2 regions of the Arthrobacter sp. JUb115 genome follow, and region 2 is predicted to be linked to the other one. Evidence: riboswitches for the same ligand, from Rfam matches in the RefSeq annotation. Region 2 holds a riboswitch; the other holds the start of a gene.
What was found. A riboswitch is a leader RNA that binds a small molecule or an ion and turns the genes downstream of it on or off. The one in region 2 is predicted to bind S-adenosylmethionine.
Positions count from the first base shown of each region.

Region 1: it holds a riboswitch for S-adenosylmethionine, as region 2 does, so the genes downstream of both, EDF61_RS10445 (OsmC family protein) here and EDF61_RS12785 (ABC transporter ATP-binding protein) in region 2, are expected to answer to the same signal.

Region 1 is NZ_SOBS01000005.1:84,547-100,731, reverse strand. Features, by position in the region: gene EDF61_RS10455 (SDR family oxidoreductase) at 1-366, shown strand, start outside; gene EDF61_RS10450 (L-idonate 5-dehydrogenase) at 356-1,411, shown strand; gene EDF61_RS10445 (OsmC family protein) at 1,488-2,039, opposite strand; SAM riboswitch class IV at 2,071-2,192, opposite strand; gene EDF61_RS10440 (DEAD/DEAH box helicase) at 2,333-5,548, shown strand; gene EDF61_RS10435 (MarR family winged helix-turn-helix transcriptional regulator) at 5,611-6,054, opposite strand; gene EDF61_RS10430 (dioxygenase family protein) at 6,478-7,275, shown strand; gene EDF61_RS10425 (S8 family peptidase) at 7,363-9,324, opposite strand; gene EDF61_RS10420 (AEC family transporter) at 9,967-10,908, opposite strand; gene EDF61_RS10415 (enolase C-terminal domain-like protein) at 11,031-12,359, opposite strand; gene EDF61_RS10410 (aldehyde dehydrogenase (NADP(+))) at 12,363-13,964, opposite strand; gene kdgD (5-dehydro-4-deoxyglucarate dehydratase) at 14,015-14,953, opposite strand; gene EDF61_RS10400 (LysR family transcriptional regulator) at 15,092-15,982, opposite strand; gene EDF61_RS10395 (Bug family tripartite tricarboxylate transporter substrate binding protein) at 16,134-16,185, shown strand, end outside.
Region 2 is NZ_SOBS01000007.1:7,347-23,403, forward strand. Features, by position in the region: gene EDF61_RS12740 (histidine phosphatase family protein) at 1-436, shown strand, start outside; gene EDF61_RS12745 (RNA polymerase sigma factor) at 553-1,050, shown strand; gene EDF61_RS12750 (methylated-DNA--[protein]-cysteine S-methyltransferase) at 1,047-1,676, shown strand; gene katG (catalase/peroxidase HPI) at 1,775-3,958, opposite strand; gene EDF61_RS12760 (Fur family transcriptional regulator) at 4,062-4,490, opposite strand; gene EDF61_RS12765 (BCCT family transporter) at 5,156-7,027, shown strand; gene acs (acetate--CoA ligase) at 7,108-9,069, opposite strand; gene EDF61_RS12775 (ABC transporter permease) at 9,126-9,890, opposite strand; gene EDF61_RS12780 (aliphatic sulfonate ABC transporter substrate-binding protein) at 9,960-10,982, opposite strand; gene EDF61_RS12785 (ABC transporter ATP-binding protein) at 11,068-11,889, opposite strand; SAM riboswitch class I at 11,895-11,996, opposite strand; SAM riboswitch class I at 12,264-12,355, shown strand; gene EDF61_RS12790 (acyl-CoA dehydrogenase family protein) at 12,371-13,702, shown strand; gene EDF61_RS12795 (LLM class flavin-dependent oxidoreductase) at 13,760-15,163, shown strand; gene ggt (gamma-glutamyltransferase) at 15,246-16,057, opposite strand, start outside.

The sequences.
Region 1 (16,185 bases), on a different contig from region 2:
GAACGCGGCGAAGGCAAGATCATCAACATCTGCTCGGTGCAAACCGATCTGGCCCGTCCCACTATCTCCGCCTACACCGCAGCCAAGGGCGGACTGCGCAACCTCACCCGCGCCATGACCGCGGAATGGGCCTGTTCGGGACTGCAAATCAACGGCATCGCACCGGGCTACATCCACACCGAAATGACGCAGAATCTGGTGGATGACGAGAAATTCAACTCCTGGATTCTTGGCCGCACCCCGGCGGCCCGTTGGGGTACCGTCGAAGACCTGGCCGGACCAGCAGTCTGGTTGGCCTCGGACGGATCGAACTACGTGAACGGTCAGACCATTTTCATCGACGGAGGCATGAGCGTTGTCGTCTAATTCCCTCGCCACCAGCACGTTGGCCGTCGTGGCCCATGCAGCCGGTGATTTGCGTATTGAACAAATCGAGCTGGCAGCGCCGGGAGCAGATGAAGCACGCGTTGCCATCGCTTACGGCGGTATCTGCGGATCAGACTTGCATTACTGGAGCCACGGCGCCGCCGGGGAATCGATCCTCAAGGCTCCAATGGTTCTCGGGCATGAAATCGTCGGCACCATCATCCAGGCCGCCGCTGACGGCAGCGGGCCGGCAGCCGGAACCAAAGTCGCCGTGCACCCGGCAACACCAGGTGAGACGGGGGAACCCTACCCGGCCGACCGCCCGAATCTCTCCCCGGGGTGCACCTACCTGGGCTCGGCCGCCCGCTACCCGCACACCGAGGGCGCATTCGCCCGCGAAATGAACCTGCCATCACGCATGCTGCGTGAGCTGCCTGCTGGCTTAGCACTGCGCGATGCGGCACTGGCAGAACCGGCTGCGGTTGCTTGGCATGCGGTGTCGCGCGTCGGCGAAGTCGCCGGCAAGAAGGCGCTGGTTATTGGTGCTGGCCCGATCGGAGCTCTCGCTGTAGCAGTGCTTAAACGAGCCGGGGCCAGCGAAATTATCGCGGTAGACATGCACGCCAAGCCGCTGGAGATTGCCAAGCAGCTCGGTGCCACCTCCACCCTGCGCGCCGATGGCCAGGAAGCAATCGCCCAGGTGGGCGCGGACGTGGTCATCGAGGCCAGCGGCACCTACCGCGGATTGGCCTCCGCGGTGCGCGGTGCCGTGCGCGGCGGTCGAGTGGTCATGGTCGGGTTGCTGCCCTCAGGAGAACAACCCGCACTCATTTCGCTGGCTATTACCCGCGAGCTGGAACTGGTTGGTTCCTTCCGCTTCAACGACGAAATCGACCATGTGCTTGCTGCCCTGGCCGACGGTTCACTGCAGGTTTCCGAGGCGGTAACCCACGAGTTCCCGGTCGCCGATGCGCTTGAAGCCTTCGAAACGGCCAAGGATTCGGCTCGCTCCGGCAAAGTCCTGCTGAACTTCCTGGGGCAATAGTTGGCTTCAGCTAGAAGTGCACCGCGGCGGCCCCTGAAGTCGGGGGCCGCCGCGGTGCTTTTTAGTTCAGCGAACTCTAGTTGGTCTCTGCGATGCTTACCGCGGTTGTCACGGGCACCGGATTGGCGAAGAGGTCCAGCACCGGGCAGTGTGCATCCACTGCGCGGCGCAGTTCTTCATAGCGTTCAGCTGATTCCGGTCCGGCAATCCGGATGTCCAGATCCACCGACGAGAAGCCGGGGCGGATGGTCTGGTCGATGCCGAAGAGTCCGCGGACATCGAGGTGGCCATTGGCCTGGATCTTCACGTCGTCCACCTGGATGCCGAGGTTCTGCGCGTACAAGCGGTAGACCACAACCTGGCAGGAGATGAGCGCTCCGAGCGCGTATTCCACGGGGCTTGCGGCCAGGTCGCTGCCGCCCAGGGCAGCTGGCTCGTCGACCTGGAAGGTGTGCTTGCCGGAGACAATGTTGCTGGCTACCGAATCGAAGCCTTCGCCCTCGACGGTGAAAGTCAATTGGGCACTTTGCGGGGCAGCCGAAATTCGTTCGCCCCAGCCCTTGCCTGCTTCCTGCAGGCGCTGTGCGCGGTCTTCGGATACGGTTGGGGCAGATGCTGCATTAGTCATGGGGAATTGATCCCCTTTCTGGCGCAAGGGGCGCCATCGCTTACGCATCTTGGCGTTCAAGATGCGTCGAATCTTCACCTGGGGCACCCCGCACAATGACGCAGGAGGGTTGCCGTCCACTCAGCCAGGGCTCAAAGAGTGGAACTCGTGATTCAGTGATTAATTTCTATCGGTTGCAGGGCCCGCGGGTAAAGGGCAGAAGTAACTTTTCGTCACCGGGCATCTTGCTTTCCGGCTCGCTAAGATGGAATCTAGCTCTCGGGCGCCCACTGCACGAACAATGAACGGCGAGTATGGAATTCCAGCTGACACTTTCTGCGGCCCAGACCTTGGTGACCGAATCCGAATACAACCTGGGCCAATTCCTGTGTGATTCCGGAAAAGTGCAGATCGCCAACCGGGTAATGCGCCCGGGATCTACCCGCATCTCCGGTGTGGTGCTGCGCGAATCGGTGATGGCCCAATTGGAAATCACCGCGGGCAATATCAGCTTCACCAGCTTCTGCGGCAAGCATCCGGGGGTTCAGTCCTGTGAAGACGTCGCCGCCTTGCTCATTGAGGTCACCACCGAAGAAGACCAGGGCTTCTTCGTCTCCGACTCCGGGGTGGATCCCCACGCATGGAAACGCAATAGCAAGCCGCAGTGGGAACGCACCCTTGACCGTCTGCTTCCAGTCATTTCCGATGAGCCGCTGGTTGCCGAAGAACCGCTGGGATTGATCCTGAAAGTGGTCAGCGAACCGCGTTATGGCGGCGAGGACGCGCTGACCTTGCAGGCACGCCCGGCCCGCCAGGGCACCAAGAGCCCCTGGATCCAAACCGGGATCAGCTGGCGCAATGTCGCTTTTGATACGCGGTTCTCCAAGAAGCAGCGTCGTGCGGTCGTTGAACTGGACCGGTTGCGTGAACACGTTGAACAAGATACTTATCGCCATTCGTGGGATCCCAAGGAGTGGATCTCCTTGATGGATCTTCCAGGCCAGGACCTGCTGGATGCGTTCGAAGCCCTGCGTGAAGCTGGAGTGCAGATCGTCAACGGCGGTTCTACGGCCAAGGCCCCGGTGGAGTTCAGCGAGCAACCAGCCATGGCACACGTGGATGTGCGTCGCGGTGAACATGGCCTGAGCATGGAAGGGAAGCTGCGCGGGCCGAGCGAAGAGCACGTCTACCTCTTGCCCATAGGCACGCCGCCGACCTTGTTGGCTTACGCGTCCAGCCCCTTGCCGAAGGCCAGGGAAATCGGTTTGGCCCGGTTCGCTGAACCGGTCACGAAGGAACTGGCCACATTTATTGAATCCGGTGCGCAATCCATCCCGCAGGAAGGCGTTGAGCTTTTCGAGCGCCAGCACCTGGACCGATTGCGCCTGATGGCACCGTTGAAGAGCGAGGATGACAGCTACAGCATCCCTGTTCCAGCACGCCCCAGCCTCAAGCTGTCCCTGGAGAGCATCCGAACTCCGCTGACCGTGAGCTATTCCTGGGAGTACGCCTCCGCGGGCCCCCGCCAGTATGCCGTGGAAAAGGAAATTGCTGCTTCGGTGCAGGACAAGCTCGGCGCGCAGGCTTCCTTGGGGCAACTGACCTCTTCAGGAATCTTCCCGCCGAAGGAATTCAGCACCTCCGAATCCATCGATTTCTTGGTCTACGCATTGCCGCTCTTGGCAGAGCATCCCGATGTGGTCGTTGAAGAGCAGAACAGGCTGCCGAAGTACCGGATCAGCCACGCGCCGGCCGCTGTCAGTGTCGAAGCCGGCGAAAGCACGGGGGACTGGTTCGACTTGTCTGTGGAAGTGCTCCTGGACGAGACCAAGGTCCCGTTCCCACTGCTGCTGGAGGCCTTGACCAAGCAAGATGAGTATCTCGTCCTCGATGACCTTACGGTGATCCCGATTGATGGTGCAGATTTCACGCAGCTGCGCCAGCTGATATCAGAGGCCGGGGAGCTGGGCACGGTGCAGGGCGATACGATCCGCATCCATAAGTTGAGCATCGACTGGTGGCAAGAACTGGTGGATCTGGGCATTATCGAAGCCCAGCACAACCAGTGGCTGCAGACCATGAAGGCGCTGCAAAGCGGTGAAGAAATGCAGCCGGTCCAGCTAGCGGAAACGTTCAACGCTGAACTGCGCCCGTATCAGGGCCACGGCCTATCCTGGCTCAACTTCTTGCGTACCCATGATCTCGGCGGCGTCCTTGCCGACGATATGGGTCTGGGCAAGACCGTCCAGCTGCTGGCTTGCCTTGAACAAGCGCGCGTCGAGGATCCTGCCCAGAAATTCCTGGTGCTGGCTCCTACCTCGGTGGTGGGCAACTGGATCAATGAGGCGCAGCGATTTGCGCCGCAGATGAGAGTCACCGGCATCACTTCAACAGCTAGAATGAGCGGCCAAAGCATGGCGTCGCAGATCGGTGACGCCCAATTGGTAGTTACCAGCTACACGATCTTCCGCCTGGCCTATGAGGATTTTGAAGCCGCCGGATTCAACGTCATGATCATGGACGAGGCCCAGCAACTGAAGAACCATGCCTCCAAAGGCTACAAGCAGGCCCGGCAGCTGCCAGTGCCGTGCAAATTCGTGGTCACTGGCACACCCATGGAAAACAACCTGATGGAACTGTGGGCGTTGGTCTCACTGGCTGCACCAGGCCTGCTGGGCGGTGCGAAGTCCTTCAAGGACAACTACCAGAAACCCATTGCCGACGGAGACCAGGAGCGCCTGGAGCGCCTGAAGAGCCGACTGCGTCCGTTCGTGCTGCGCCGTACCAAGGAACAGGTCGTTCCAGAGTTGCCGGCGAAGACCGAGCAGGTGCTGGAAGTCGAACTGGAGCCGGGGCACCGCAAAGCCTATGACCGCCGCTTCCAGCGCGTGCGGCAAGAAGTCCTGGGCCTGGTTGACGACGTTGATTCGAATCGCTTCCAGATTCTCCAATCGCTGACCTTGCTGCGCCAGCTGGCCTTGGATCCGTCCCTGGTAGGCGAGGGCGATGCCCCGAGCGCGAAGCTTGAAATGCTGCGCGAACTCATGGGGGACGCGGTTTCTGAAGGGCATAAGATTCTGGTCTTCAGCCAATTCACCAGTTTCTTGGCCAAGGCACGCGACGTCGCTGAAGAGCTGGGCATTGAGCACGGATACCTTGATGGGTCCACCACTGGCCCAAAGCGCAAGGAACTGATTGACGGTTTCAGCGAGGGAGATTTCCCGGTCTTCTTCATCTCGCTGAAGTCCGGCGGCTTCGGCATTAACCTCACTTCCGCCGACTACTGCATCTTGCTGGACCCATGGTGGAACCCGCAGGCCGAAGCCCAGGCTATTGACCGGGCCCACCGCATTGGGCAAACTCGTCCGGTCTATGTGTACCGCTTGGTGGCAAAGGACACCATCGAATCCAAGGTGCTCGCGCTGCAGGCCAAGAAGACGCAGCTGTTCAATGATGTCCTGGGAGAGACTGCCCAAGCCGCGCAGAGTGCGGCGTTAAGCGCCGATGATTTCCTGGCGCTGATGGAGTGAGCCTAAAAAGCTGAAGCCTTGGAAACCAGAAGGTCTCCAAGGCTTCAGCTGAAGATCGGGAACTAGAGAATCTGTTCAAAGCTGTCGTTGAGGCGGTGCAGGAGATCTCCAAAATTCTTCAGTTCGGAGGCTTCCCATTCCTTGAGCTGGCGGCGCAGTTCCTCACGCAGCGTGTTACCGCTGGAGCGCCATTTTTCCTTGGCGATTTCTGTTGCCGAGACCAGCTGGGCCCGGCCATCGGAAGGATCCTGGGTGCGGGTGACAAGTTCCAGAGACTCGAGGTGCTGCACGAGGCGGGAAATAGTCGCCTTGTCCAGACGCAGTTTTTCTGCGAGTGCTCCCTGTTGCTGGGCTTCATCACGGATGACCACTGCAAGCAAGCGGTACCCCGGATCCTGCAGGTCCGGGTGGATGATCTTGGCGCGACGGATCAGCATCTGGCGGGCGCGCAATAAGATGGCGGTGAATTCTTCTTCGACCGTCTGCATCAGTTCTTCTTCTTGCATACAAACCATTCTAAAGATTAATGGTCAATAAGTCTGATATTGGAAACCGCAGCCGTTCGAAGCCGAAGTGTTGAACGTACTGCGAATCCCCAGCTGAGCGTAATTAATGGCTTGGAAAAGACTGGCCAGGCAACGCCTGATGCCTGCAAAGCCGTACAGTTCCACTTCTCCGGCGCAGCTTAGGAACGACTTGCCAATTGCATTCGTGATTAGAGAAGCAATAGATTTCCGCCGCCGCTCAGAAGCAGAGCAAGAAAGCCATGGCCTCCGTTGCCGCTGGCGTTGGACCCAACGTGGTGCGGCGAATCTGTCCGCACTGTCCACGGGCCTCTTGGAGAGCATTGAGGGTCTTGCATGAATTAGATATCGGGATTCATGAAAATAAAGCTTGACGCTTCAACTAATGGTTGGTAGTTTTTAATCATGAATCAGCTATCCGATACCCCTCCCGTCTTGTTCCTTAGCCATGGCGCACCGCCACTGGCCGACGACCAGCGCTGGACCCAGGAGCTGGCTAGCTGGTCCGGCACTTTCGAGAAGCCGAAAGATATTCTGATGATCTCCGCGCACTGGGAAAATGCGCCGGTGACGCTGAGTGCTACCCAGCAGAAGAACGAATTGGTCTACGACTTCTGGGGCTTCGACCAGAAGTACTACGACGTTCGCTACGACGCGCCAATGGCGCCCGGGCTGGCCAATGAAGTCGAACGGCTGACCTCGGCCTATGGCCATCACGTGGAGCGCGACGAGACGCGTGGACTGGACCATGGCGCCTACGTGCCGCTGAAGGAAATGTTCCCGGATGCGGATGTACCGGTGGTGCAGATGTCCATGCCAACACTGGATCCTGCAGGACTCTTTGATCTGGGCAAGAGCTTGGCACCCTTGCGCGAGCGGGGAACCTTGATCGTTGGCTCCGGATTCACCACCCACAACTTGCGCTGGTTCAACCCAGCCGGCGGGCCGGATTCGGCGCCGCCATCGGCCTCCAGCGAGTTCGACCACTGGGCCGAGGAGGCAATGGCCCGCGGGGATGTGGACTCCATCCTCGACTTCCTGCACAAGGCCCCGGCGGCCCGCGAAGCGCACCCGCGCTCGGAGCATTGGGCTCCGCTGTACGTTGCGCTGGGTGCGGCATACGCCTCGGGTGGAATTGATGCCAAGACGGCAATTGACGGTTTCTGGTACGGCCTGTCCAAGCGCTCCTGGACCTTGAGCTAGGCGATATCCCTATCTTTCCCGCAGCAAGCGCGGCACCGATTGGTGCCGCGCTTGCGCAGGTAATAGTGGACTTTTCTGGTCGATCCTCTAGCTGGCGGCTACCGATGCATCATCAATGCGGAACAAGGTAGCCTGCGAGCTGTCTTCCACGCCCTTGAAACGCAAAGTAACGGTCTTACCGCGGAAGTTGTTCAGGTCAACGGCCTGCAGTTCGTAGGACGAGCCGGCATCCAAGTTCGACCAGGTGCCCATGTTGTAGGTTCCGTAGCCGTCCAGAACCTGTACGGTCAGCTTGTCGTACTGGCTATAGGCAGTAGTTTCATTGGTCAGCACATGCAGGTAGAACTCCAGCTGCGCATTGGTGGCATCTGCCGGGATGGCGACCTTCTGGTCCAGGGTGTAGGTGTTGGAATTGCCCCAACCATTCAGCCCAGCTAATCCGCTGCCGGAGCGGGCTGCCGAGCCGGACTCGAAGGTGTCGGCGCGGTTGGCGGTCCAGTAATCCGCCCCGTTCTCGAAGCCAGCATTCTTCAGCAGGTTGCCGCTTGGCTCCGGATCCGGAGTTGGCTCCGGGGTTGGTGTTGGGTTGCTGCCGTCCAGGGCATTCATGATCTTGGCGGCATCCACCAGTCCGGCGCCGCAACCGATGCTGCAACCGCCTGGCATCGCGCGGGTGCCCTGCTTCAACGCAGTTTCCACGGAGGCGGGGGACATCCCAGGGTCTGCCGACTTCATCAGTGCGACCATGCCCGCTACGTGCGGGGTGGCCATGGAAGTGCCCTGGTAGAAGGCATAGCCCTGGCTGGATGGAGTAGTGGTGCCGGTATTGATGGTGGACAGCACGCCTTGGCCGGCGTAGCGGGTGTCGCCACCAGGTGCGGTGACGTCAACGGCCGAGCCGTAGTTCGTGTAGTACGACGGAGCGCCCGAAGGGTTGCTTGCCGCTACGGTAATGACGTTTTCGCAGTTGGCCGGGCGGGAATTCGAAGCGTTCTGGCTTTCGTTGCCGGCGGCAACTACCACCGAGGTGCCGCGCGAAACCGCGGCGTTGATGGCCGCCTGGTAGGTAGTTCCGCAAGCGCCGCCACCGCCCAGGGACATGTTGATGGTGTCTGCCGGGGTTGGGTTATTGGCAATTCCCGGGACCGCACCGCCCGAAGCCCAAATGATGGCATCGGCGATGTCGGACAGGCTGCCGCCGCACTTGGCCAGGACGCGGACTGGCTGGATCTTGGCATCCGGGGCAACTCCGGCCACGCCGCTGGAGTTGTTGGTGACTGCGGCTACGGTGCCGGCCACGTGGGTGCCGTGCCAGGAGGAATTGCCCGAGTAGCTGCCGCCGCATTCACCGGCGGCGTACCAGTCGCCCTCATCCTGGGGGTTCGCGTCGCGGCCGTTGCCGTCGCGGGCCGAGGCAGAGCTGGAGACGAAGTCGTAGCCGGAAACGATGTTGGCGTTCAGATCCGAGTGCGAGGTGATGCCGGTATCCAGGACTGCGACGATGCTGCCCTCGCCGGTGGCGATGTCCCAGGCCGAAGGCAAGCGCATCCCGTTGGTGCCGCTGTAGTGCCACTGCTCGCCGTACCGGGTGTCGTTAGGCGTCATGGAAATCTTCATGATGGCATCGGGTTCCACCGATTCCACGAGACCAGACTGCGCAATATCGGCCATGAACTCCTTGGCGCCGTTGCCCTTGAGTTTCTTGTCGGCCTTCACCACGAAGCTGCCGGTGGCCATGGCTCGCATTTCCTTGACGGTAACGCCTGCTGCCTTGGCTGCTTGGCCCCAGGCCTTGGCGCGGGAGGACTTGCCCGTCTGCGTGGCTGAAGCCTTGTAGGTGACGATGAATTGGTCGTAGGCCTCGCCTGATTGAACCGAACCGATCTTGACCTTGTCTTCGCCATTTGCCTTGGGGAGGGACTTTTCAGCGGGAGCCGATACGGGGGAGGCGGTAGCTGGCAAGGCGCCAGCGCCGAAGCCGCTCATGCCGATCACTACGGCCGCGGAGACGGCCAGGGTTCTCCGAAGAGGGGTAGAAAAACGTGCCATTGATGTTCTCCTTGTAGGGTTTTTGGGCGCACAAAGGTCGGTGATCAATCGATGTGGTGTGTGCCGGTAGGAGCGTAACTGCTCGGCAACTCCTAAAGGAAGTACTTCTCAAATAAATCTTTTATATTCGCTCATGTACTAAAAAGGTGTTTCACATATTTCTGTGGAACTATCCCGGCGGACTCGCAGATTCGAAAAATGAATGATGGTTATCTGCATGTTTGGGGAGTTCGAAATTTTCAGATCCGCACTGACCATGGAAAACACATAATTATTTGCATAGCGAACGCTATCTTTCCAAAGTTGTTTCACGCTAGGAGTACATTCCGGGATCCAGCTCTCCTGGCGTCGAAGCCGTGGTCCAAGCGTGCTAAGTATCTTGGCTAATTCATTGAATAAATGGCGTCCCTCCGGATTCGGCACCGTGCGATGGCCAATAGCCGCTTGGTTGCCAGCTCATCGGCTGGACGCTTGGCCAGCCCATCAGTTCCGCCGAGTTACCGTTCGGAAGACAGCTGGCAACGGATAGCTTCGGCAAGGTGGTTCGAGCGCATTCGAGGCAGGGATTACGCTGTCGCACGGGATGGGTAGCAGCGGCAGGCCCAAGATGCCCACCGGAGCGAATACCGGTGCTGCACGTATCTAGCCCAGCAAGAAGGCAATGACCAGCACACTGGGAAAGGTCAGCAGGGTGCTTGCCAGCACCACTTCGCGCGGCACGGCGACGGGCAGCTTGAATTGCTGGGCAAACAGCAAGACGTTTTGCGCGGTTGGAAGCGCCGCCATGATCACCACTCCGAGAAGTTCGATTCCTGATAGGCCGAAAACGAAGCGGGCAACGAGCCAGGCGAGCAAAGGCATGAAGAACACCTTGAACGCGGTCGCCAGATAGATTTCGCCGCGCAGGTTCTTATCTGACAATGGACGCTGGCCGTATAGCGCCATTCCAAAGGACATCAGCAACAGGGGGATGGATGCGTCGCCAATCATTTGCACTGGCGCATGAATGACTTCGGGCAGTGCCAGGCCAAAGAAGGAGAACACCGCACCGAGGAAGGTCGCAATAGAGACAGGGTTGGCGATGGACTTGAGGATCATTTTCGCACCGGGCAGGCCATCCGCGTCACCGGACTTGGCGCGGGAGAGCACCGCGAACATGCACAGGTAGACGGGAGCGATGATCAGCAACTGCGCGATGAGCACCGACACTACGGGACTGGTGCTGCCCACCGCATAAAGGGCCAGCGGCACACCGATATTTCCAGCATTCACATAACTCGTGGACATGGCCGCAACGGGCAGCCGATGAGCTGGAGTCTTGAAGGCCAGCCGCGCGACCAATGCATAAGCGGAGCCGGTCAGCACCGCAACCATCAAGGCTATCGGGGTGAATACACCAACCACCGCATGCAGATCGGTACTGGCAAGCAGGGTGAACATCAGGGCGGGGTTGGTGATGTAGAAGATGAGCGGGGTGAGCCCCTGGGCAATGGCCGCGCGTTGTCGCGGCAGTGCGACCGACATCAGCAGGCCGATGCCGATGAGGATCAAGACAACGGAGAATCCCTGTAGAACTCCTTGCATATTGCCTTTCCCGCCCGGTACTGGTGTTCCCAGCTCCGGGGCTTCTCGAAGCCGTGGACGGCGAGGGTGCGAAAGCTCCCTCTACCGTCCACGGTGCATTATTCAGATTCCCTGGCAGCCCATCAGCGAACCAGCGCGGGACTCTTCGAATCGAAGGTCCAGCCGGGAATCAGGTATTGCATGGACACCGAGTCGTCACGCGAGCCCAACCCATGTTCCAGGTACAGTTCGTGGGCTTGGGCGACCCGATCCATGTCCAGGCTGACACCCAAGCCGGACCGCTGCGGAACCTTGATCTCTCCGTCCCGAATCACCAATGGTTCCTCGGTCAGGCCCTGTCCATCCTGCCAGATCCAGTGGGTATCGAGTGCCGTGATCTCGCCCGGAGCAGCGGCGCCGACCTGGGTGAACATCGCCAGCGAGATGTCGAAGTGGTTGTTCGAGTGCGACCCCCAAGTCAGTCCGAACTCGTTGCACAGCTGGGCAACGCGCACTGAACCGGACATGGTCCAGAAATGCGGATCTGCCAGGGGGATGTCTACCGCATTGGTGCGCACCGCGTGCGCCATTTCTCGCCAGTCAGTCGCAATCATGTTCGTGGCGGTCTGCAGACCGGTCGCCCTGCGGAATTCGCTCATGACCTCGCGGCCCGAGAAGCGGCCCTCAGGGCCGCACGGATCCTCGGCATAGGCCACCACTCCACGCATGCGCTTGCCAAGCCGGATAGCATCTTCGAGCAGCCAGCCGCCATTGGGGTCAAGCGTGATCCGGGCTTCGGGGAAGCGTTCCTTCAAAGCGATGACAGCATCGACCTCGGAGTCCCCGTCCTGGACGCCGCCCTTCAGCTTGAAATCCTTGAACCCGTAACGGGCCTGAGCCGCCTCGGCCAGGCGCACCACGGCTTCTGGTGTCATGGCTTCCTCGCGGCGCAAGCGCTCCCAATCGTCGTTGCCCTGCGGTTCGCGCAGATACGGCAGATCCGTCGTATCCGGGTTGCCCACGTAGAACAGGTAGCCGAGCATCGGAACCGCGTCGCGCTGCTGCCCGTCGCCGAGCAGTTCGGCCGCCGGCACTCCGAGGAACTGGCCGTGCAGATCCAGCAGTGCAGACTCAAGTGCGGTGACTGCGTGCACGGTGGTGCGCAAATCGAAGGTCTGTGCACCGCGTCCGCCGGAATCGAGGTCTGCGAAGCGGGCTGCCACCTGGCGCAGCAGCGAACGGTAAGTCGCCACAGGGGCGCCGGTAATCAGTGTGCCGGCCTCCTCTATGGTCGAACGGATCGCTTCGCCGCCAGGTACCTCGCCGAGGCCCGTGCGGCCTTCGGAGTCAGTGAGGATAGCGATATTGCGAGTGAAGAACGGCCCGTGCGCCCCGGAGAGGTTCAGCAGCATGGAGTCATGCCCGGCGACCGGGATGACCTTCACCGAGGCAATGGTGGGCTGGGAAGTCATGGATTATTCGCCTTTCGCCTGCAGGACGCCGTCAATCCGGCGGGTCAACTTCCACGGGTTGTCTTCCGCGATGGGCTTGGGCAAAAGCGCGTCCGGGAAGTTCTGGTAGGCGATCGGGCGCAGGAAGCGCTCGATGGCCAGGGTGCCCACCGAGGTGGTCCGCGGGTCGGACGTTGCCGGGAATGGACCTCCGTGCACCATCGCGTGGCCCACTTCCACACCGGTTGGCCATCCGTTGACCAGGATGCGCCCGACCTTGGTTTCCAGCGTCCCGATGATCTGCCCTGCGGCTTCGTGATCCGAATCGTCCAGCTGCAAGGTGGCGGTGAGCTGGCCTTCCAGCCGGCCCAGCGCGGTTTGCAGCTGTGCGGCATCGGCGTAGCGAATCACCAGCGAGGCGGCTCCGAAGATTTCGTCTTGCAGCACCGGGTTGGCCAGCAGCTGCTCCACTCCAGCGGTGTAGATGGCTGGTGCCGGAGCGTTCTCGGTTGCCCCTTCGGTGCCACGGCCCAGCAGTTCGACACCGTCCTGGCTGCCGAGCGCTTGGACACCAGCGGTCCAGGAATTGTAGATTCCCTCGGTGAGCATCGTCTGCCCGGAAGTTTCCGGTGCCTGGCCGCTGACGGCGCGGGCGAATGCGTCGCCGGCAGCTCCGGTGGGAACAAAGACGAGTCCCGGTGCGGTGCACAGCTGCCCGGAAGAACCGACAACAGAAGCCAAGTAGGCCTTGGCCTGCGCAACGGGATCCTGAGCCAATGCTCCCTCGAAGAAGATCACCGGGTTGATGGAGCTCATCTCGGCATACACCGGGATGGGTTCCGGTCGCGCGGCCGCGGCGGCCATCAGGGCGGTGCCGCCGGCCCGCGAGCCGGTGAAGCCCACGGCCTTGATGGCCGGATCCTTCACCAGGGCTTGGCCGATCGACGCGCCGGGGCCATAAACCAGTGAGAAGACTCCCGGGTGCAGCCCGAAGTCGGCGACGGCCTTGCTGATGGCATGGCCAACAATCTCGCTGGTTCCGGGGTGCGCATTGTGGGCCTTGAAGACCACCGGGCAGCCGGCAGCCAGTGCGCTGGCGGTGTCGCCGCCTGCGGTGGAGAACGCCAGCGGGAAGTTCGACGCGCCGAACACCGCGACCGGTCCCACCGGGATCTTGCGCTGCCGGATGTCCACGCGCGGGGCTGGGGTGCGCTCGGGCAGGGCCGGGTCCACGCGCACGCCGTGCTGGTCGCCCTGGCGCACCACCTGCGCGAACAGCCGCAGCTGTCCGGTGGTGCGTCCGCGCTCGCCGGTCAGGCGCGCCTCGGGCAAGCCGGTTTCGGCCATGGCGCGAGCGACCAGTTCGGCGCCCACTGCCTCGATGTTCTCCGCGATGGCTTCCAGGAACTCTGCGTGCTTCGACGGTTCCAAGGAACGGAAGGACTCGAAGGCCTCGGCCGCCGCAGCGGTGGCCAGCTTCAGCTGCTGCTCATTGATGAGGCTGTAGGCAGGTTCCAGGCGCTCGTTGGTCGCCGGGTTATAGCCGTTGACCTTGCGTCCGTTGCCTTCGGTGCTGGCGCCGGCGAGGATGGACTCGCCGGTGAGGTTCTGCGTGGTTGTGCTCATGAATTGCTCCTGAGTCGACTGATTGGTGTGTCGTAAAGTGCCAGTGCTGGTTAGAGGCTCGCGCCGGCGGGAACGATGCCTGCCTGCTGGATCAGCGCGGACAGGTCCGCCAGGTCCTGCTCGGTCAGATCCTGCAGCGGCGGGCGCACCGAGCCGGAGTCGCGGCCGATGGCCTTCAGCCCGCCCTTGACGATGGATACGCCGTAGCCCTTGACGCGGTCGCGGATTTCCAGGTACGGCAGCACGAAGCGGTTCAGCTTCTCGTTGACCGCCTTCAGGTCCTGGGCGCGCACATCCTTGTAGAAGTCCAGCGCGAATTCCGGAACGAAGTTGTACATGGCCGAGGAGTAGGTGCTCATGCCCAGCTGCAGCAGCGGCAGCGCGAAGGTCTCCGCGGTAGGCAGCCCGCCCAGGTAGAACAGGCGGTCGCCGTTCTTGGCGTACACCTTGGTCAGGTGCTCGATGTCGCCCAGCGCGTCCTTGAAGCCGATGAAGTTCTCGTGGTTATCGGCCAGCCGGGCCACGGTGTCCGCCGAATAGATCGCGTTGGCGCGGTTGTAGACGATTACGCCGGTCGTCGTCGAGGCGCAGATGGCCGACGCGTGCTGGTAGAGCCCTTCCTGGTCGCATTCGGTCAGGTACGGCGGCAGCAGCAGCAGGCCCTCGGCCCCTGCGGCCTCGGCGTCTTGCGCATTCTGGATGGCCTGCTTGGTCGAACCGCCGGCCGAGGCCAGCACCGGAACCTTGGAGCCGGCTTCTTCCACTGCCATGCGGACCACACGCGAGGCCTCTGCCGGGGTCAGCGTGAAGCCTTCGCCCGTGCCTCCGGCGGCGAACAGTCCCGCGACATCGAAGCTGGACTGCCAGGCCAGGTGGTTGCGGTACGCGGCCTCGTCGATTTCCAGGTTCGCGTCGAATGCGGTGACCGGGAAGGAGAGCAACCCGTCCTTGAGCTTGGAGGCAAGTTCGGCGGGGGTGTACTGGGCCATGGTTTGTTCCTTTGACTGGTTCCCGCCTCAGGCGAGGCGGGAAAGCTGGGGGCGGTGCATTGGTATTACCCTCAGCCTAGGAACCCTCTATGATGCCTGTCCAAGCCCATATTTGTATTGTTTGATACCTACTGTGCATCATTCAGCGTGCAGCGCGTGGCGCACGATCGAGACCACCCGTTCCAGCGCCGGATTGCGCGAGGACTTGCTCCAGATGGCGTGCAGCTGCACCGGATCGTCGGTAACCTCGCCCAGCCGCAGGTAGCTGACCCCGCCCACGCCCAGCAGCTTGGCACTCTCCGGGACGAAAGCAATACCGCGCCCGGCGGAGACCAGCGCGAGCATGGTCAGCACCTGGCTGACGGTATGGCGCACGTTCTTGTGCTCGATGTCGACGCGGCGCACCACCAGGTCGTAGAAGTAGCGGGCCTTGGTGGGGGAGTGCATGATCAGCGGTTCATTGCGCAGGTCATCGAACAATACCTCCCGCTGCAGCCGGGCCAGCCGGTGGCCGGAGGGCACTGCCACGTAGAGCCCCTCGGTTAATAGCAGTGCGGATTCGAAGAGCTTCTCGTCGAAGGGCGGGCGGGCTAAGCCCAGATCGATGTCGCCGTCCAGCAGGGCGTCGACCTGCTCGCCGGTCACCATTTCCGACAGCTCCAGGTGCACCTGCGGCATCTGCGCCGAGATTTCTCCCAGCAGCGGGCCGAGCAGGCTGAAGCCCGAGGCTGCGGTGAAGCCGATGCGCAGCTCGCCCAGCTGGCCGGCGGCGATGCGGCGGGCATTGTCCGGGGCACGCTCGGCGGCCACGACCAGCCGGCGGGCATCCTGGAGGAAAGCATGGCCCGCCGCGGTGAGGGCCACGCGGCGGTTGTCGCGCTCGAGGAGTTCCACGCCGACCGTGCGCTCGAGTTTCTGGATCTGCCGGCTCAGCGGCGGCTGGGTCATGTTCAGCCGCTCGGCGGCACGGCCGAAGTGCAATTCCTCGGCAACGGCAACGAAACTGCGTGCTTGGTCCAGAGTAAACATTTGATACCTTTCTGGAATCATTCTATGCACATTCAACCTTGGACATGCATCACTTCAAGTTTCTACGCTTGACTCCAAGACCAGCAAGGTGAGCTGTCTCACTCGAGGCCTCGGCCGGGGTCCCACACTCGACACCACAGGAGAACTTCCCATGAAAAATCGCTTGACTCGCCGCTCGCTGCTCGCCCTCTCGGCCACTGGCG
Region 2 (16,057 bases):
CAGGCTCATCGGCCAGAATTGGTCGCTGGTACTTGCTTCACCCTTGGAACGTGCCCAGGAAACTGCCGCGCTGATTGCCCAGCAGATCGGGGCTGAGACGGGGAACGCTGTTCCGGAACTCATTGAACGCGGCTTCGGCCCGCTGGAAGGCCGGATCATGGCCGAGGTCAGCGAAGCGGAATCGGCTGCTGCCAAGGACCTGCGTGAGCCGCGTGCCCAGATCTTGAGCCGTGCAGTGCCAGCGCTGCTGGACTTGGCCAGCAGGCATGCCGGGCGCAAGGTCATGATTGTCAGCCATGGGGCCACCATGCGCACCATCCGCGACGCATTGGCCGGAACCACGGATCCCCAAGGCGTGGAAAATGGCGAAATGCTCCACTTGGACTTGATCCGCCTTGAGCAGATCGCCAGCGAATTGGATCTGGTGGCATTCTAGGAATCCATGGGGTCTCTGCGAGAAGTAAATTTTTTTTCGTTCACGCCTCACAAAATGGTCTCCTCGTACGTTTACATGGTGAGAAGCCATGAAGGCGCAAGAATTCCAGGAGAGCCATGCAAGCACCGTTCGAGCGGATAGTCCAGGACTATGGACTGAACGTCCTGCGCGTTTGCCGTGCCCTGCTTGATGAGCATCGCGCGCAAGACGCCTGGTCCGAAACGTTCCTTGCCGCGCTCAAGGCGTACCCGCAACTGCCGGAGGACGCCAATGTCCTGGCATGGCTAGTGCGTATTGCCCGGAACAAAGCCATTGACGAGTTGCGCAGGAACAAGCCGGAAATCCTCATCGGCCAAGACGTGGACAGCCTGGCCCCATCAGCCCAACGGCCGGATCTGCAGTTGGAAAACCTGCAGCTGTGGCATGAGGTGAACCAGCTTCCTGGCACGCAGCGGCAGGTGGTGGCCTACCGCTACCTGGGCGGAATGAGCTACGCGCAAATTGCCGGAATCCTTTCCGGCACCGAAGCTGCCGCCCGGCGTTCGGGCGCCGATGGGATCAAGAATCTGCGGGCCCGGATGGATGACCAAGAACTATGGCGGGAGCAGCCATGAACGGAAAAAATTATCGGCAGCAGGCTACGGCCGCTGAAGCGCAAGTCCTCGACTCGCTGCAGGACCGGCTCGTTGAACGGGCCCGTGCACGGGAACTTGTTGATGTTGCCTATCGCGTGGTCGATAGCCCCGTGGGGGCCTTGCTGCTGGCCAGCACCGATGCCGGGCTGGTCCGGGTCGCTTTTGAATCCGAAGGCCATGACCGGATTCTGGAGGTGCTCTCGGAAAAGCTCAGCCCGCGGATCCTGCGCGACAAGTCGAGCCTGGATGGTGCCGCCCGGCAACTGGAGGAGTATTTCGCGGGCCAGCGGCATGGCTTCGATCTTCCGGTGGACTTGCAACTCTCCACCGAGTTCCGCCGCCAGGTGCAGCTGGAACTGGGTCAAATCGATTACGGGCATACCCTGAGCTACGCCCAGCTGGCGCAGCAGATCGGCAAGCCGAAGGCGGTGCGGGCCGTCGGTTCAGCCTGCGCCACCAACCCGATTCCCATCGTGCTGCCCTGCCATCGGGTGCTGCGCACCGATGGTTCATTGGGCGGCTACCTGGGAGGCTTGGAAGCCAAGTCCGAGCTGCTGAAGCTGGAGAACCCGGACTTCGCCAGCGGCGCCGCGACGCTGTTCTGACGGGCAGTTCCCGCATGAAACAAGTGCTGGGCTGCTGCCTCCCTTGCGGGAAGCAGCAGCCCAGCACTAATTGCTACGGGCTTGCAGCCCAGCAGCTGCTACTTGCTGCGCAGTTCGAAGCGATCTGCGTCCATGAGCTTGGCCCAAGCGGAGGCGAAGTCATTGACGAACTTCTCCTTGGCATCATCCGAAGCGTAAACCTCGGCCAGTGCACGCAGCTCGGAGTTGGCACCGAAGACCAGATCCACGCGGCTACCGGTCCAGCGGCCATCGGTGGTGGTGTAGGTCTGCTCGTCAGCGGACGGGGTCCATTCCAACCCCAGCTCCAGCAGGTTCGCGAAGAAGTCGTTGGTCAACGCGCCTGGGGTGTCGGTGAAGACGCCCAAGTTGGAGCCGTCCCAGTTATTGCCGATGACGCGCAGTCCACCGAGCAGTACGGTCGCTTCCGGTGCCGAGAGGCCCAGCAGATTCGCGCGGTCGATCAGCAGGTACTCGCTAGGCAGCTTGACGAAGCCCGAGTCGTAGTTGCGGAATCCGTCGGAAACTGGTTCCAGCCATGCGAACTGGTCAACGTCGGTTTGCTCCTGGGTTGCGTCTACGCGGCCCGGGGTGAATGGAACCTCGACCTGCTGGCCAGCTGCCAGGGCTGCCTGCTCGACTCCGACGTTGCCGGCTAGGACAACGACGTCCGCGAAGGAAGCCTTGATCCCGGAAGTGGCGTTGAAGTTGTCAACAATCTCTTCCAGCTTGGCAATTACCGGTTTGAGCTGCTCAGGCTGGTTCACGCTCCAGGAGACCTGTGGTTCCAGGCGGATGCGGCCGCCGTTAACGCCGCCGCGCTTATCCGAGGTGCGGAAGGTCGAAGCGGCCTTCCAAGCCGTGGATACCAGCTGCTGGACGGTCAGTCCCGAATCGTTGATCAGGGCTTTAAGTGCGGCAACTTCAGTTGCACCCAAGGTGGTCTGCGGAGCTGCTGGCAGTGGATCCTGCCAGAGCAGGTCCTCAGCGGGAACCTCTGGGCCGAAGTAGCGGGACTTCGGGCCCATGTCACGGTGGGTCAGCTTGAACCATGCGCGGGCGAAGGCGTCTGCGAACTGGTCTGGGTTCTCCTTGAAGTTCTTGGAGATCGGGCCGTAGACCGGGTCGAAGCGCAGGGCCAGGTCGCTGGTAAGCATGCGTGGCTCGCGGTGTTCCAAGGTCTCGAATGCAGGCTGGACCAAGCCGGCTCCGCCATTGTTGACCGGGCGCCACTGCTTGGCGCCTGCTGGGGATTCGAACAGTTCCCATTCGTAGGCGAAGAGGATGTGGAAGAACTCGTTGTCCCAGCGGGTTGGGTGGTAGGTCCAGGTGACTTCAAGACCCGAGGAGACGGTGTCCGCGCCCTTGCCGGTGCCGTGGCCGTTCTTCCAGCCCAGTCCCTGCATTTCGAGCGGAGCTGCTTCTGGATCCGGGCCGATCTTGTCATCGGCATGCGCGCCGTGGGTCTTGCCGAAGGTGTGGCCACCGGCGATCAGCGCGACGGTCTCCTCGTCGTTCATGCCCATGCGGCGGAAGGTTTCGCGGATGTCTACGGCCGAGGCCAGCGGATCCGGATTTCCGTCAGGACCCTCAGGATTCACGTAGATCAGGCCCATCTGCACTGCTGCCAGAGGAGCATCCAGGTCTCGCTTGCCGGTGTAGCGTTCGCTGTCCAGCCAGACCTTTTCAGGGCCCCAGTAGACATCGTCATCTGCTTCCCAAACGTCCTTGCGGCCGCCGGCGAAACCGAAGGTCTCGAAGCCCATGTCTTCCAGAGCCACATTGCCAGCCAGCAGGATAAGGTCGGCCCAGGAAATCGACTGGCCGTACTTCTTCTTCACTGGCCACAGCAGGCGGCGAGCCTTGTCCAGCGAAACGTTGTCAGGCCACGAGTTCAGCGGAGCGAAGCGCTGCTGGCCTGCGCCGCCGCCGCCACGGCCGTCGTGCGAGCGGTAGGTGCCTGCGGAGTGCCAAGCCATGCGGATGAAGAACGGGCCGTAGTGGCCGAAGTCTGCTGGCCACCAGTCGTGCGACTGGGTCATGATTTCGGTCAGGTCGGCTTTTACTGCCGACAAGTCGAGGGCATTGAAGGCTTCAATGTAGTCGAAGTTCTCGTCCAGCGGGTTGGAAACCTGCTGGTTCTTGGCCAGAATCCTCAGATTCAGCTTATTCGGCCACCATTCGGTGTTGGCATTGCCCTGGGTAGGGTGAATTCGACCCGCGCCGCCAACTACTGGGCACTGACCTGCAGTCATCTCAGACATGTGCTCTTTCCTTCCGGATTGTTTAGGGTTTATCTGGTTTTATCCATCGCGCAGCAGCTGCGCTGATGACGATGGCAAATCTAGGGGTTTACTTAGACAGCAACTATGCGTTCGCAGCCTGGCAATCCGGGCAGGTGCCCCAATAGATCACTTCGGCTTCATCAATGCTGAACCCATGGTCATTGGAAGCATGCAGGCACGGGGCGCCGCCGACAGCGCAGTCGACGTCCGCCAGCGTTCCGCACTGGCGGCACACCACATGGTGGTGATTGTCGCCAACGCGGGCTTCATAGCGGGCAGTATGGCCCTGTGGCTGTATCTGCCGAATGACACCCAGTTTCGTGAAGAGCCTGAGTGAATCGTAGACAGCTTGGTGCGACACATTGGGATGATCTTCACGGACAGCCGAAATGATAGTTTCAGTATCCGCGTGCGGGTGCGTCGCGACGGCGGAAAGTACCGCAACGCGCGGTTGCGTGACCCGCATCGATGCCGCCTTCAGCACCTGCTCGATCCTTGCCTGTGATGTCATGTACCCAGCATGCCTGCTTATTTTGAATCAGTCAAGATAAGTTCCAGTGTATTTCGCGTTAAAAGTGGGTGGACTCCAGCTGACTGGTTGAATCGGTGCTTCATTAGTAAGTATTCCGTATGATGCATGTTCAAGCGTGGTTTGCTTCTGGGGGAGGAAAATTACGAAATCGCAGACATTTCACCCGAAATAAGAAAGCGAATAGTGGGTGGTTTTATCTTGGGAAATATTGCGGTCCAATTGATGATTCCACGGGTTCGGGGAGCGAAAAATCCTGTGGGGCGAGGAAGCTCACATGGATGGCGCTGCCAGCGTAAACAATGTGATCCCGGGGTGCTGAAGATCCGGAAACGGCGAGAAATCAAGGATCTGATTTGACCCTTGATGAGATGTCGACCATGCTGGAAAAGGCCCATTTTGGGATTTATCGTGTCAAAATCGTGCTAAATCGAGTCAACTCGCAGGAATAATTCGCGAGATATTAGCGGAGAATGGTTGTTTCTTTCAGGCTGCTTCAACGCGAGATTTAGACACAGTGGACCGACACCCGAAAAGCAATTCGCAATCAATCACACTGCATGGCGATCGTTTACTCGAGAGGCGATGGCTCGGCAGATTCCGCCCGGATCTTATCCGCGGGATCTCACCAGTGAAGGAAGACCGCAATGAAGCAGACGGATCAATCAATCGGCGACCTCGTTGAGGAACTGCATTCAGTTCGTCACAGACGACCTAAGAAGTACTCACTTTCCGGTACGGATTACTGGGTATTCGGAATCGCCGGCGCTCTAGCGCTGGCCTTTATTATTTGGGGTTTCGCTAGCCCCGAAGGGCTGGGCAAGGCCTCCAGCGCGGCCCTTGACTGGGTTATCACCAACACTGGCTGGCTTTTTGTCATTGCTGCCGCGGTTTTCGCGGTCTTCGCCATCGTCGTAGCGGCCAAGAACTTTGGACGCATCCCGCTGGGCAAGGACGGCGAGACGCCAAAGTTCTCCACGGTCTCGTGGATCTCGATGATGTTCGCAACCGGCATGGGCATCGGCTTGGTCTTCTACGGCGTGGGCGAGCCGCTGTACTTCTACATGTCGCCTCCTCCGGGAACGGTGGAAGGTTCCACCAGTGATGCATTGAGCACCGCTATGGGCACCACGCTCTTCCACTGGACCTTATTCCCATGGGCCATGTACGCCATCGTTGGCTTGGGCATGGCGTACGGCAGCTTCCGGCTGGGACGCCCCCAGCTGTTCTCAGCCATGTTCAGCTCGATCTTCGGCGACCGGGCCATCCATGGTTGGGGCGGGCGCACCATCAATATCCTGGCCATCATCGCCACGCTCTTCGGTTCGGCTTGTTCGCTGGGTCTGGGCGCATTGCAGATTGGCGGCGGCATCCAGGCCACCGGGATGATGGAGAAGGTCGGTTCCGGCGTTCTGGTTATCATCATTGGCATTCTGACCGCATTGTTTGTCGCTTCTGCCGTTTCCGGCATCGAGCGCGGTATCCAGTGGTTGTCCAACACCAACATGGTATTGGCACTGATCATCGCATTGATCGTTTTCATTGGCGGCCCAACTCTGTTCATCCTGAACGTCATTCCCGATGCCATTGGCGCTTTCATCGGCGACTTGCCAGAGATGGCCTCGCGTACGGCCGCCGGCGACGGTGCAATGTCTGATTGGCTGTCCTCGTGGACTGTCTTCTACTGGGCATGGTGGATCTCCTGGAGCCCATTCGTCGGCTTGTTCATCGCCCGCATTTCCCGTGGCCGCACTATTCGCCAGTTCGTCACCGGTGTGCTGCTTGTTCCATCCAGTGTCACCCTGATTTGGTTCGCAATCTTCGGCGGTGGCGCCATCGGTATTCAGGAACGCGCTGAACGCGCCGGGGAAACCGGGGAAAAGCTGGCCAGCATTGTTGATGGCGCACCAGACATCAACTTCGATTTGATCCTCTTCGACATGCTTGGCAGCCTCCCGCTGTCGGGCTGGATGGCTACCGTGCTGATGGTCGTCACCGTGCTGCTGATTGCGATCTTCTTCGTGACCGGCGCAGACTCGGCCTCGATCGTGATGGGTGCGCTCAGCGAACGCGGCGCTGAAGAGCCATCCAAGAAGGCCGTGATCTTCTGGGGCGTGGCCACCGGCGCTGTGGCCGCGGTGATGCTGCTGGCTGGCGGCGATCATCCGGCGGAGGCATTGACCGGGCTGAAGAACATCACTATTGTTTCGGCGCTGCCATTCGTGATTGTGATGCTCCTGCTCTGCGTGGCGTTGTGGAAGGACCTGAGCAAGGATCCGCTGGTGCTTCGCGGCAAGGTGGCTCGAAAGGTCCTGGAGCAGTCCGTGGGCCAGGCGGTTGACCGCCATGAGGGTGGCCAGTTCAGCTTGATGACCACCGAAATCCCTTTGGTCAGGGCCGAGGGAAGGGCCTCCGAAGTGAAGCTTTTCGCCACCGAAGCCACCGCTGACCCGGTGCAGGACGGCAAGGGCAGCGCGGCCGATGGCCAGAGCCAGAAGCCAACGGCCGGGGATTCCTAACCGGCAAATCAAATGAAGCTTCTTCCCCAGCCGGGGAAGAAGCTTCATTTGTTTAACCCCAAGGGGCTTGGGAGCAGCGATTAGCCGCGCGCGCGGCAGATCGCGTTGATCTCCGGAATGCACGGCTCATTCTGCAGGCTCGTTGTGTCGCCGAGCGTGGTGCCCTCGAACAGCTGGGTGAGCAGGCGGCGCATGATCTTGCCCGAACGGGTCTTGGGCACATCCGGAACCAGGACGATTTCCCGCGGCTTGGCAATCGGGCCGATCTGCACCGCGACGGTATCACGGAGTTCAGCAATGAACTCGGCCTGCCGTGCAACGAGCTGCTCGTCAGGCGACTCGGCAACCAGGGTCTTGTCCAGCGGTACCACGAAGGCGGTTGCAGCGTGTCCGGTCTTGGAATCCGGGGTGGGGCAAACGCCGGCTTCCACCACGCCGGGGTGGGTGACCAATGCCGATTCGATTTCAATGGTGGAAAGCCGATGGCCGGAAATATTGATCACGTCGTCGGTGCGGCCCAGGATGTAGATATCGCCGTCCTCATCGAAGCGGGCACCGTCGCCAGCCAAGAACCAGCCCTGCTCTACGTATTGTTCCCAGTAGCTGGTGTAGTAGCGCGTCGGGTTGCCCCATACGGTACGGGCCATCGACGGGCCAGTGCGCGTGATGACAATATTGCCCTGCTGGTTGGCTGGCACGCTCAGGCCGCCATCGTCGACAATGTCCACCGAGATGCCCGGCAGCGCGCGTGCGGCGCAGCCTGGCTTGAAATGTCCATCGGTCGGCAGGGGAGAAAGCACGGTCGCGCCGGATTCGGACTGCCACCAGGTGTCAACCATCGGCAGTCCTGCTTCGCTGTCCCGGCCGATCTGCTGGCGGAACCATTTCCATGCCTCGGGATTGACGGCTTCACCCACAGTGCCGCCGATCTTCACCGAGGACAGATCGTACTGGGCCGGGATGCCATCCGGGAACCAGCCCATCAACGAGCGGACCAAGGTGGGAGCGGTGTAGTAGCTGGTGACCTTGTAGCGTTCAATGACCTCGAAGTGGCGGCCCGGGTGCGGGGCGTTGGGGACGCCCTCGTAGATTACCTGGGTGACGCCATTGGCCAACGGGCCGTAGATCTCGTAGGTATGCGCGGTGACCCAGGCGAGGTCGGCGGTGCACCAGTGCACGTCCTTGGCGCGCTGGGACTCGTCCGGGTTGGCGAACAGCAGGTTGTAGCTGGTGGCCGCCTGCGTCAGGTACCCGCCGGTGGTGTGAACCAAGCCCTTCGGCTGGCCGGTGGTTCCCGAAGTGTACATGATGAACAGCGGTGTTTCCGCATCGAATGCCTGCGCGTGGTGCTCGGTGGACTGGGTATCAACCACCTCATGCCACCAGATGTCGCGGCCTTCGGTCCACGGGATTTCGTCGCCGGTGCGGCGGATAACCAGGACCTTTTCGATTTCGTTCTCGCCGGCAACGGCCGCATCGGCGTTGCCTTTGACCGGAACCGAAGTGCCACGGCGGAACTGGCCGTCGGTGGTGACCAGGACCTTTGCCTTGGTGTCCTCCACACGGAACCTCAGCGCTTCGGCGGAGAACCCGCCGAAGACCAGCGAGTGGATGGCGCCGATGCGGGCGCAAGCCAAGGTGATGACAATTGTTTCAATGAGCACCGGCAGGTAAATGACCACGCGGTCGCCCTTCACCACACCCAGGGATTCCAAGGCGTTGGCTGCCTGGGAGACCCGCTCCTGCAAATTCTTGTAGGTGACGGCTACCCGGTCACCGGGCTCGCCTTCGAAATACAGTGCGACCTTCTGGCCGCGTCCCGCAGCTACATGGCGGTCGGCGCAGTTCACTGCGGCGTTCAGCTTGCCGCCGAGGTACCAAGAAATTTCCGGTCCGCGCTTGGCATCCGGATCGGCCGGAATGATGCGGCTGGTGGTGTGCCACGGGGTGTCCCAATCCAAGAGGTTCGCCGCTTCGTCCCAGAATTCCTGGCGTGCTGCCTCTGAAACTTGAGTTGAGGTTGTTGCCAATTCGGTGGTCATCGCAAACTTTCTTTGGTGAGGGGTAGTTTTGTCAGCGGGTACTAGCTGGTCCGGTTTCAGGTCCAGCGCTTGATAGCCCAGCGTTCTGCTATCGACAGCAGGGCATCGGTGATCTTTCCAAAGACGGCCAGCAGCACGATGGTCATGATTAGGCGGTCCAATCGGCCGTTGTTCTGCGAGTCGGTGAGCAAGAAGCCAAGGCCCATTGACGCGCCGAGGAGTTCGGCTGCGACCAGGAAGAGCCAAGCTTGGGCTAGTGCCAAACGCAGTCCGGAGAAGATCGAAGGGACCACTGCGGGCAGCTGGACGGTGCGCAGCAGCTTCAATCCCTTCAACCCGAAGGCGCGGGCTGCTTCGACCAGGTGGGCATCGACATGGCGCAACGCCAAGGCGACGGTGGTAAAGACCGGGAAGAAGGCACCAATGATCACGAGTGTGACCTTGGAATCTTCACCCATTTTCATCCAGAGCACCAGCAGCGGAACCCAAGCCAAGGAAGGGACTGCACGCAGGGCGCTGATGCTCAGTCCCAGAAATGCATCTGCCAATTTGGACAGCCCGACAAGCGCACCCAGCGCCAAGCCCAGCAATGATCCGAAGGCGAAACCGAGAAGAACACGCTGAGTGGAGATGCCGATGTGCTTTCCGAGTTCGCCATCCTGGAAGAGCTCAATGGCAGCAGAAACCACTGAACCCGGAGTTGGCAGTGTCCACGGAGCAACGATTCCGGTAACGGTGACAAATTGCCACACAGCCAGGGTGGTCAGCGGCAAGACCAGCGCAAGCAGCCATTTCGGGGCACGCAGGATCGTTGCGGCCATGCTGGCCTTCTGCTTGGCAGGTGTTTGGCTTCCGCGGGTTCCAGCCACGTTAGTGGGACTCATGGCTGGTTACTCTCCGGAGATCTTTGTTGCGTCTGCCTTGACGGCAAACTGGTCATCGATGAGGGTTTCCAGAGCTTCATCAACGGATTCCTGCTCCGAGACATCGCCGCTAGCGACCAGCGTGGGAGCAATCTTGCTCAGGACTCCAGTGAATTTGGCGTCGGGAACTGCCGGAACGTCCAGATTGGAGCGTTCCTCAATGACGGTGGCAGCAACTCCTGGTTCGAGCCCTGCTACGTCGGCCAGGATTTCTGCGGTTTCCTCGGGATTGTCAGCTGCCCAGCCACGAGCCTTTTCGTAGGCATCGACAACGAGCTGGGCGAGTTCGGGGCTCTGATCAATGAAGTCTTCGCGAGCGTTCAGCGCACCGTAGGTGTTGAAATCCAAGTTCCGGTAAACCAGTTGCGCGCCGTCTTTTTCGGCAGCGGCCATGATCGGATCCAAACCGCTCCAGGCATCAACCGAGCCGTTGGCCAGGGCGGTACGTCCATCGGCATGCTGGAGGTTCTGCAGCTTGATGTCAGCTTCACTCAAGCCCGCGGATTCCAGCGCCTGCAGCAGGAAGAAGTATGGGTCGGTGCCCTTTGTAGCGGCCACGGTCTTGCCAGCGAGATCTTCAACGGACTCGATTTTCGAGTCCTTATCCACTACCAGGGCCGCCCATTCCGGCTGCGAATACAGTGCGATGGTCTTGATGGGTGCACCGTTAGAACGGTTCAGGAGCGCAGCGGAACCGGCTGTGGAACCAACATCGATTGCGTCGGCGCGAAGAGCTTCATTGGCCTTGTTGGAACCTGCGGACTGGATCCATTCGACATTTACGCCCTGCTCCTTGGCGGCTGCTTCCAACCATCCCTTTTCCTTGAGTACCAGGCTCAGCGGGTTGTAAGTGGCAAAGTCGATGGACAGGGTCTGACCATCCGAGGAGGCTGTAGCGTTTTCGCCAGCACAGCCGGTCAGGGCAACTGCGCCAACGATCAAGGCGGCGGCGGACAATGCAGTGCGGCGGGTGAGACGGTTCAAAAGCATGGAGAATCCTAGAATTGTGCGTGCAAGCGGTGTAGGTGAAAAGGCAAAGGGGACGAATGGTTCGGGACCCACGGCGTGGCCGGGACTAATGGTTGGTTGGGTCGACGCCGAGCAGGCGCAATAGGTGCAGGCGATCTGCAACGAACTTTTCATCGGTATGCCGGCGTGGATGCCCAGCTGAGATGGACAGATCTTCGATGACGCCCGCTGCACTATGCCCAGCGCCTCGCCCCAGAACAATCACGCGGTCAGCCAGAGTCAACGCCTCGTCCACATCATGGGTCACCATGAGAACGGTGGTGGGGAACGATGCGTGAATCGAGAGCAGCAGATCCTGCATCTTCAAGCGTGTCAGCGCATCGAGGGCGCCAAAGGGTTCATCAAGAAGCAATACACCCGGGCGCCGAGCCAGCGCGCGAGCCAGCGAAACCCGCTGCGCCATGCCTCCGGAGATCTCGCGTGGGCGCAAGCTGGCTGCATGGCTCAGACCGGTCAGCTCGATCAACTCCTCGATCAGCGCGTTGCCGGAGCGCTTATCGGTTTCCGGTGCCAGGCCCAGTGCAATGTTCTGGCGAACCGAGCGCCATGGCAGCAGCCGGGGCTCCTGGAAAGCAACGGCGCATAACTCGTTGATGCCGGTGACCTCGCGGGTGCCGGTGCGGATGGTGCCGGTGGTGGGGTGGTCCAAGCCCGATACTGAACGCAGCAGCGTGGATTTTCCGCAACCGCTGGCTCCAAGAATGGCCACGACTTGACCTGCTGGAATTTGCAGGTTGATATCGGCCAGGACGGTGCGGTTTTCCATCTTGGTGGTGAAGGTCCGCGACACGTTGCTGAACTGCACGTCCAGGGCGCTTGAAGCTGAGACAACGGGAGCTGCCTCGGGCGCTGCAAAGGAAAGAGTCATGTTCATCTCCATCGGTCCTGGCGGTAGCACCGGCCTGCAGAGCAAAACTCCAAAGGTGGTTGCTGCGGCGTCAACGAGCCAGATCTCTCGGCCGCTCGGGATGGTTACGTGTCCATTACAACGAGTCGAACGATTTGAACGCAAATCTCGCGTAATATGAAAAAATCTTCGACAACTACGTCACATTGCCCAGAAATTTCGTTATTTATTTTATTGCAGGCCGGTTTGCTCGACATTAAGCAAAACTTTGCAACTCATCTTCGGCAGGACACGGAATAGGCTGTGAAATTTGAAGATGGGCACTGCCGGCACTGGGACGAAATGTGACTTCGCGGGTTGGAATCACCGGTTTATTACCGTTACAAATGAATTACGACCCATCCAGAGCGGCTGAGAGATCTGGCTCCACGACGCCGCAGCAACCACCCCAATAGCGGGACGGTGCTACCGCCAGGACCGATGGAAAGAATTGAGAACCCTGATGCCTATTGGTGAATCGCACAATGCCCTCGGACTGGACTTCAACCAGCTCAGTGACCCTTCGCAGGCCACCGCAATGGACCTGGACAAGTTTGAAGAACAGTTGCCGACTAGGCAATTGCTGAAAATCACCCCCGGACCAAGTGCGGATGAGCAATACGACCGGCTGGCCGAAATCTTCCGTCCCGTTTTTGCGCAGATCGCTGCAACCGCCAAGGACCGCGACTTGAACCGCGTGCTTCCTTTCGAGCAGGTAGGCCTGCTGAATCGCGAGCGGTTCGGTGCGTTGCGCCTTTCCGTTGCCGACGGGGGCTATGGTGCACGGCTGGTGGATGTCTTCCGCTTGCTCATCGAGCTTTCCGAGGCGGACTCCCACGTAGGCCAGCTGTGGCGCGCGCATATCGCATTCGTTGAGAATGTCTTGGTGCTGGACGACGAAGAACTGCGCAAGAAGTGGGTCGCTCGCATCGCTGCCGGGCAGATTATCGGCAACGCCTACACCGAACGCGGTGGCAACGCCCTGGGCACCTTGAACACCAAGGCCAGCGTCTTGGATGGACGCTGGGTGATCGACGGTGAAAAGTACTACTGCACCGGCACCATTTTTGCCGACTGGACCACCGTTGCGGTGGCCCACCCGGAGCTCGCCGGCCGCCAGATCGCCGTGGTCTCCACCCAGCGCAGCGGCGTCAAGATCCTCGACGACTGGGATGGGTTCGGCCAGGGCCTCACCGGAACCGGCACCACCGAATTCCACCAGGTCCCGGTGGATTGCTTCATGCCGCAGCAGACCAATGACTCCGAAGCGGCGATCTTCCAGCTGGTGCTCATGGCCGTGCAGGCGGGCATCGCCCGCGCCGCACTGAACGACCTGCGTCACGCGGTGCAGGCGCGCACCCGCATCTTCACCACTGGAACCGGGGTGCCGGTATACCAGGAACCCCAGGTCCTCCAGCTGGTGGGCGAAGTTTCCGCGGAGTCCTTCGCTGCCGACTCCGTGGTGATCGGCGCAGTCCTTGAAGTTGAAGCCGCCTTGGGCGATCCGGGACTGAACGACGAGGAACGCTACGCCGTATGCGAGTTGGCCGCCAACCGCGCGCAAACCGTGGTGCAGCCACTGGCCATCGGCGTGACCAGCAAGCTCTTCGACGGACTGGGAGCCTCGTCCACCAGAAGCGGCTGCAACCTGGACCGGCATTGGCGCAATGCGCGCACCATCGCCACGCATAACCCGGCGATCTACAAGGCGCGCATCGTCGGGGACTACGAGATCAACGGGGTCCAGCCGCAGCGGCTGTCCGTCACCGGCGAAGATTCAACCCAGCGGGCTTGAGGGCCTGCGACGCAAACCAGCAACTTTCCACGATTACCGACCTATGGGGGCAAAGCCATGAGCGAGAACAAGCGCGAGATCCTATTCAACGCATTCGACATGAACTGCGTGGTGCACCAGTCGCCGGGCCTGTGGCGCCATCCGCAGGACAAGGCCTCGACCTACAACACCCTGGGCTACTGGACCCACCTGGCCAAGGTGCTGGAAAAGGGAAAGTTCGACGGACTGTTCCTTGCCGACGTGCTGGGCACCTACGACGTGTACAAGGGCACCAACGTGACCCCGCTGGGCTCCGGCGCCCAGGCACCGGTCAACGACCCGATGATGCTGGTTTCCGCCATGGCCGCTGTGACCGAGAACCTCGGCTTCGGCGTCACCGCGGGCACCGCCTATGAGCACCCGTACGCTTTCGCCCGCCGCTTGGCCACCTTGGACCACCTGACCAACGGCCGCGTGGGCTGGAATGTCGTCACCGGCTACCTTCCCTCGGCGGCCCGCAATATGGGCCAGGAAGACCAGATGGAGCACGACGAGCGCTACAACCACGCCGATGAGTACCTCGAGGTGGTCTACAAGCTGCTCGAGGGCTCGTGGGAAGACGACGCGGTGCAGAACAACAAGGAAACCGGTGTCTACACCGACCCGGCCAAGGTGCACCCGATCGAGCACGAGGGCAAGTACTTCAAGGTCCCGGGCATCGCCATCACCGAGCCGTCCACCCAGCGCACCCCGGTGATCTACCAGGCCGGCGCCTCCAAGCGCGGCACCGAATTCGCCGCGTCGAACGCCGAAGCGATCTTCGTGAATTGCCCTACCCGCGACCTGCTGAAGGAAGCGGTCAGCAAGATCCGCGACGCTGCCGAGGCCGCTGGGCGTGGCCGTTACGACATCAAGGTCTTCGCCATGCAGACCATCATTACCGCCGAAACCACCGAACTTGCCCAGGCGAAGTTCGAGGATTACAGCTCCTACGTGGATATCGAGGGGTCGCTTGCACTGCTTTCGGGGTGGACCGGCATCGACATGTCCGTCTACGGACCAGACGATGTCATCGGCGACGACGTGAAGTCCAACGCCATCCAGTCCTCGGTGGAGACCTTCAAGAAGGCCAGCGGCGATACCGGAAAGCCATGGACCATCCGCCAGCTGGCCGAATGGATCGGCGTGGGCGGATTCGGCCCGGTCTCCGTCGGTTCGGGTGCCGAGGTAGCCGAGAAGCTCATCGACTGGGTGGACTACACCGATGTTGATGGCTTCAACCTCGCCTATGCTGTCACTCCAGGCACCTTCGAGGACGTTGTCGAATACGTGGTTCCCGAATTGCAGGCACGCGGGGTCTACAAGACCGAATACGCCGAGGGCTCGCTGCGCCACAAGCTGTTCGGCGCCGGGGACCGCGTGAAGGATACCCACCGCGCAGCCCAGTTCAAGATCTCCAACCGGATGGCGGCCCAGGCTTAGGCGCATAGCCTGGTAGCTCAGCAGACGGCGGCCCCCGGCAACTTCCAATGAAGTTGCCGGGGGCCGCCATTTGCCTGCGGGCCTATTCGGTTGGCTTCAGCACCATGGCTGAACCGCCTCCGCGCCTGGTGGGCTCGGCCGTTGCGGTGAGCGTGCCATCAGCAGCGATTTCCACCGCTTCAACCGCCCCGATTTCCGCCTGCGGAGTGAAGGAATCCCCAGCTGGCGCGAGCTTGTGCCCGAAGGCTTCGAGCGCCGAACCGTGGGCTTCGATAAACTCCGGTTCCGCGGTGACCACTGCCGTATTGCGCTGGGAAGCACGCGGAGCGGCGATGGCTTCGCTGATGCTCATGCCCAGGTCGATGCGGTTCACCAGGGTCTGCAGCACCGTGGTGATGATGGTTGAACCACCGGGGGAGCCGATGGCCAGCACCGGCTCGCCGTCCTGCAGGACAATGGTCGGAGCCATCGAGGAACGCGGGCGCTTGCCAGGTTCAATGCGGTTCGGATCCTGCGGGTCGTACACCGTGGAGAAATCGGTCAGCTCGTTGTTCAGCAAGAATCCGCGATCGGGGACCACCATGCCCGAGCCGCCGGTCTGCTCGATGGTCAACGTGTAGGAAACGGCATTGCCCCAACGGTCCACGACCGACAGATGGGTGGTGGAGATGTTCTCCGTATCCTGCTCCACTACCGGTTCGCTGGTGGCCGCAGGGCATTGGCCATCATAGTTTTCCAAGTCGCCCGGAGCGACCGGCTTCGTTGCGGCCTGATCCGGATCAATGGCGCAGGCACGATCCGCGCCGAATAACTTGTCCGTCAAGGTCCGTGTCGGGACGCTGGTGAACGCGGGGTCGCCGACGTACTTGCCGCGATCAGCGTATGCGAGCGCAG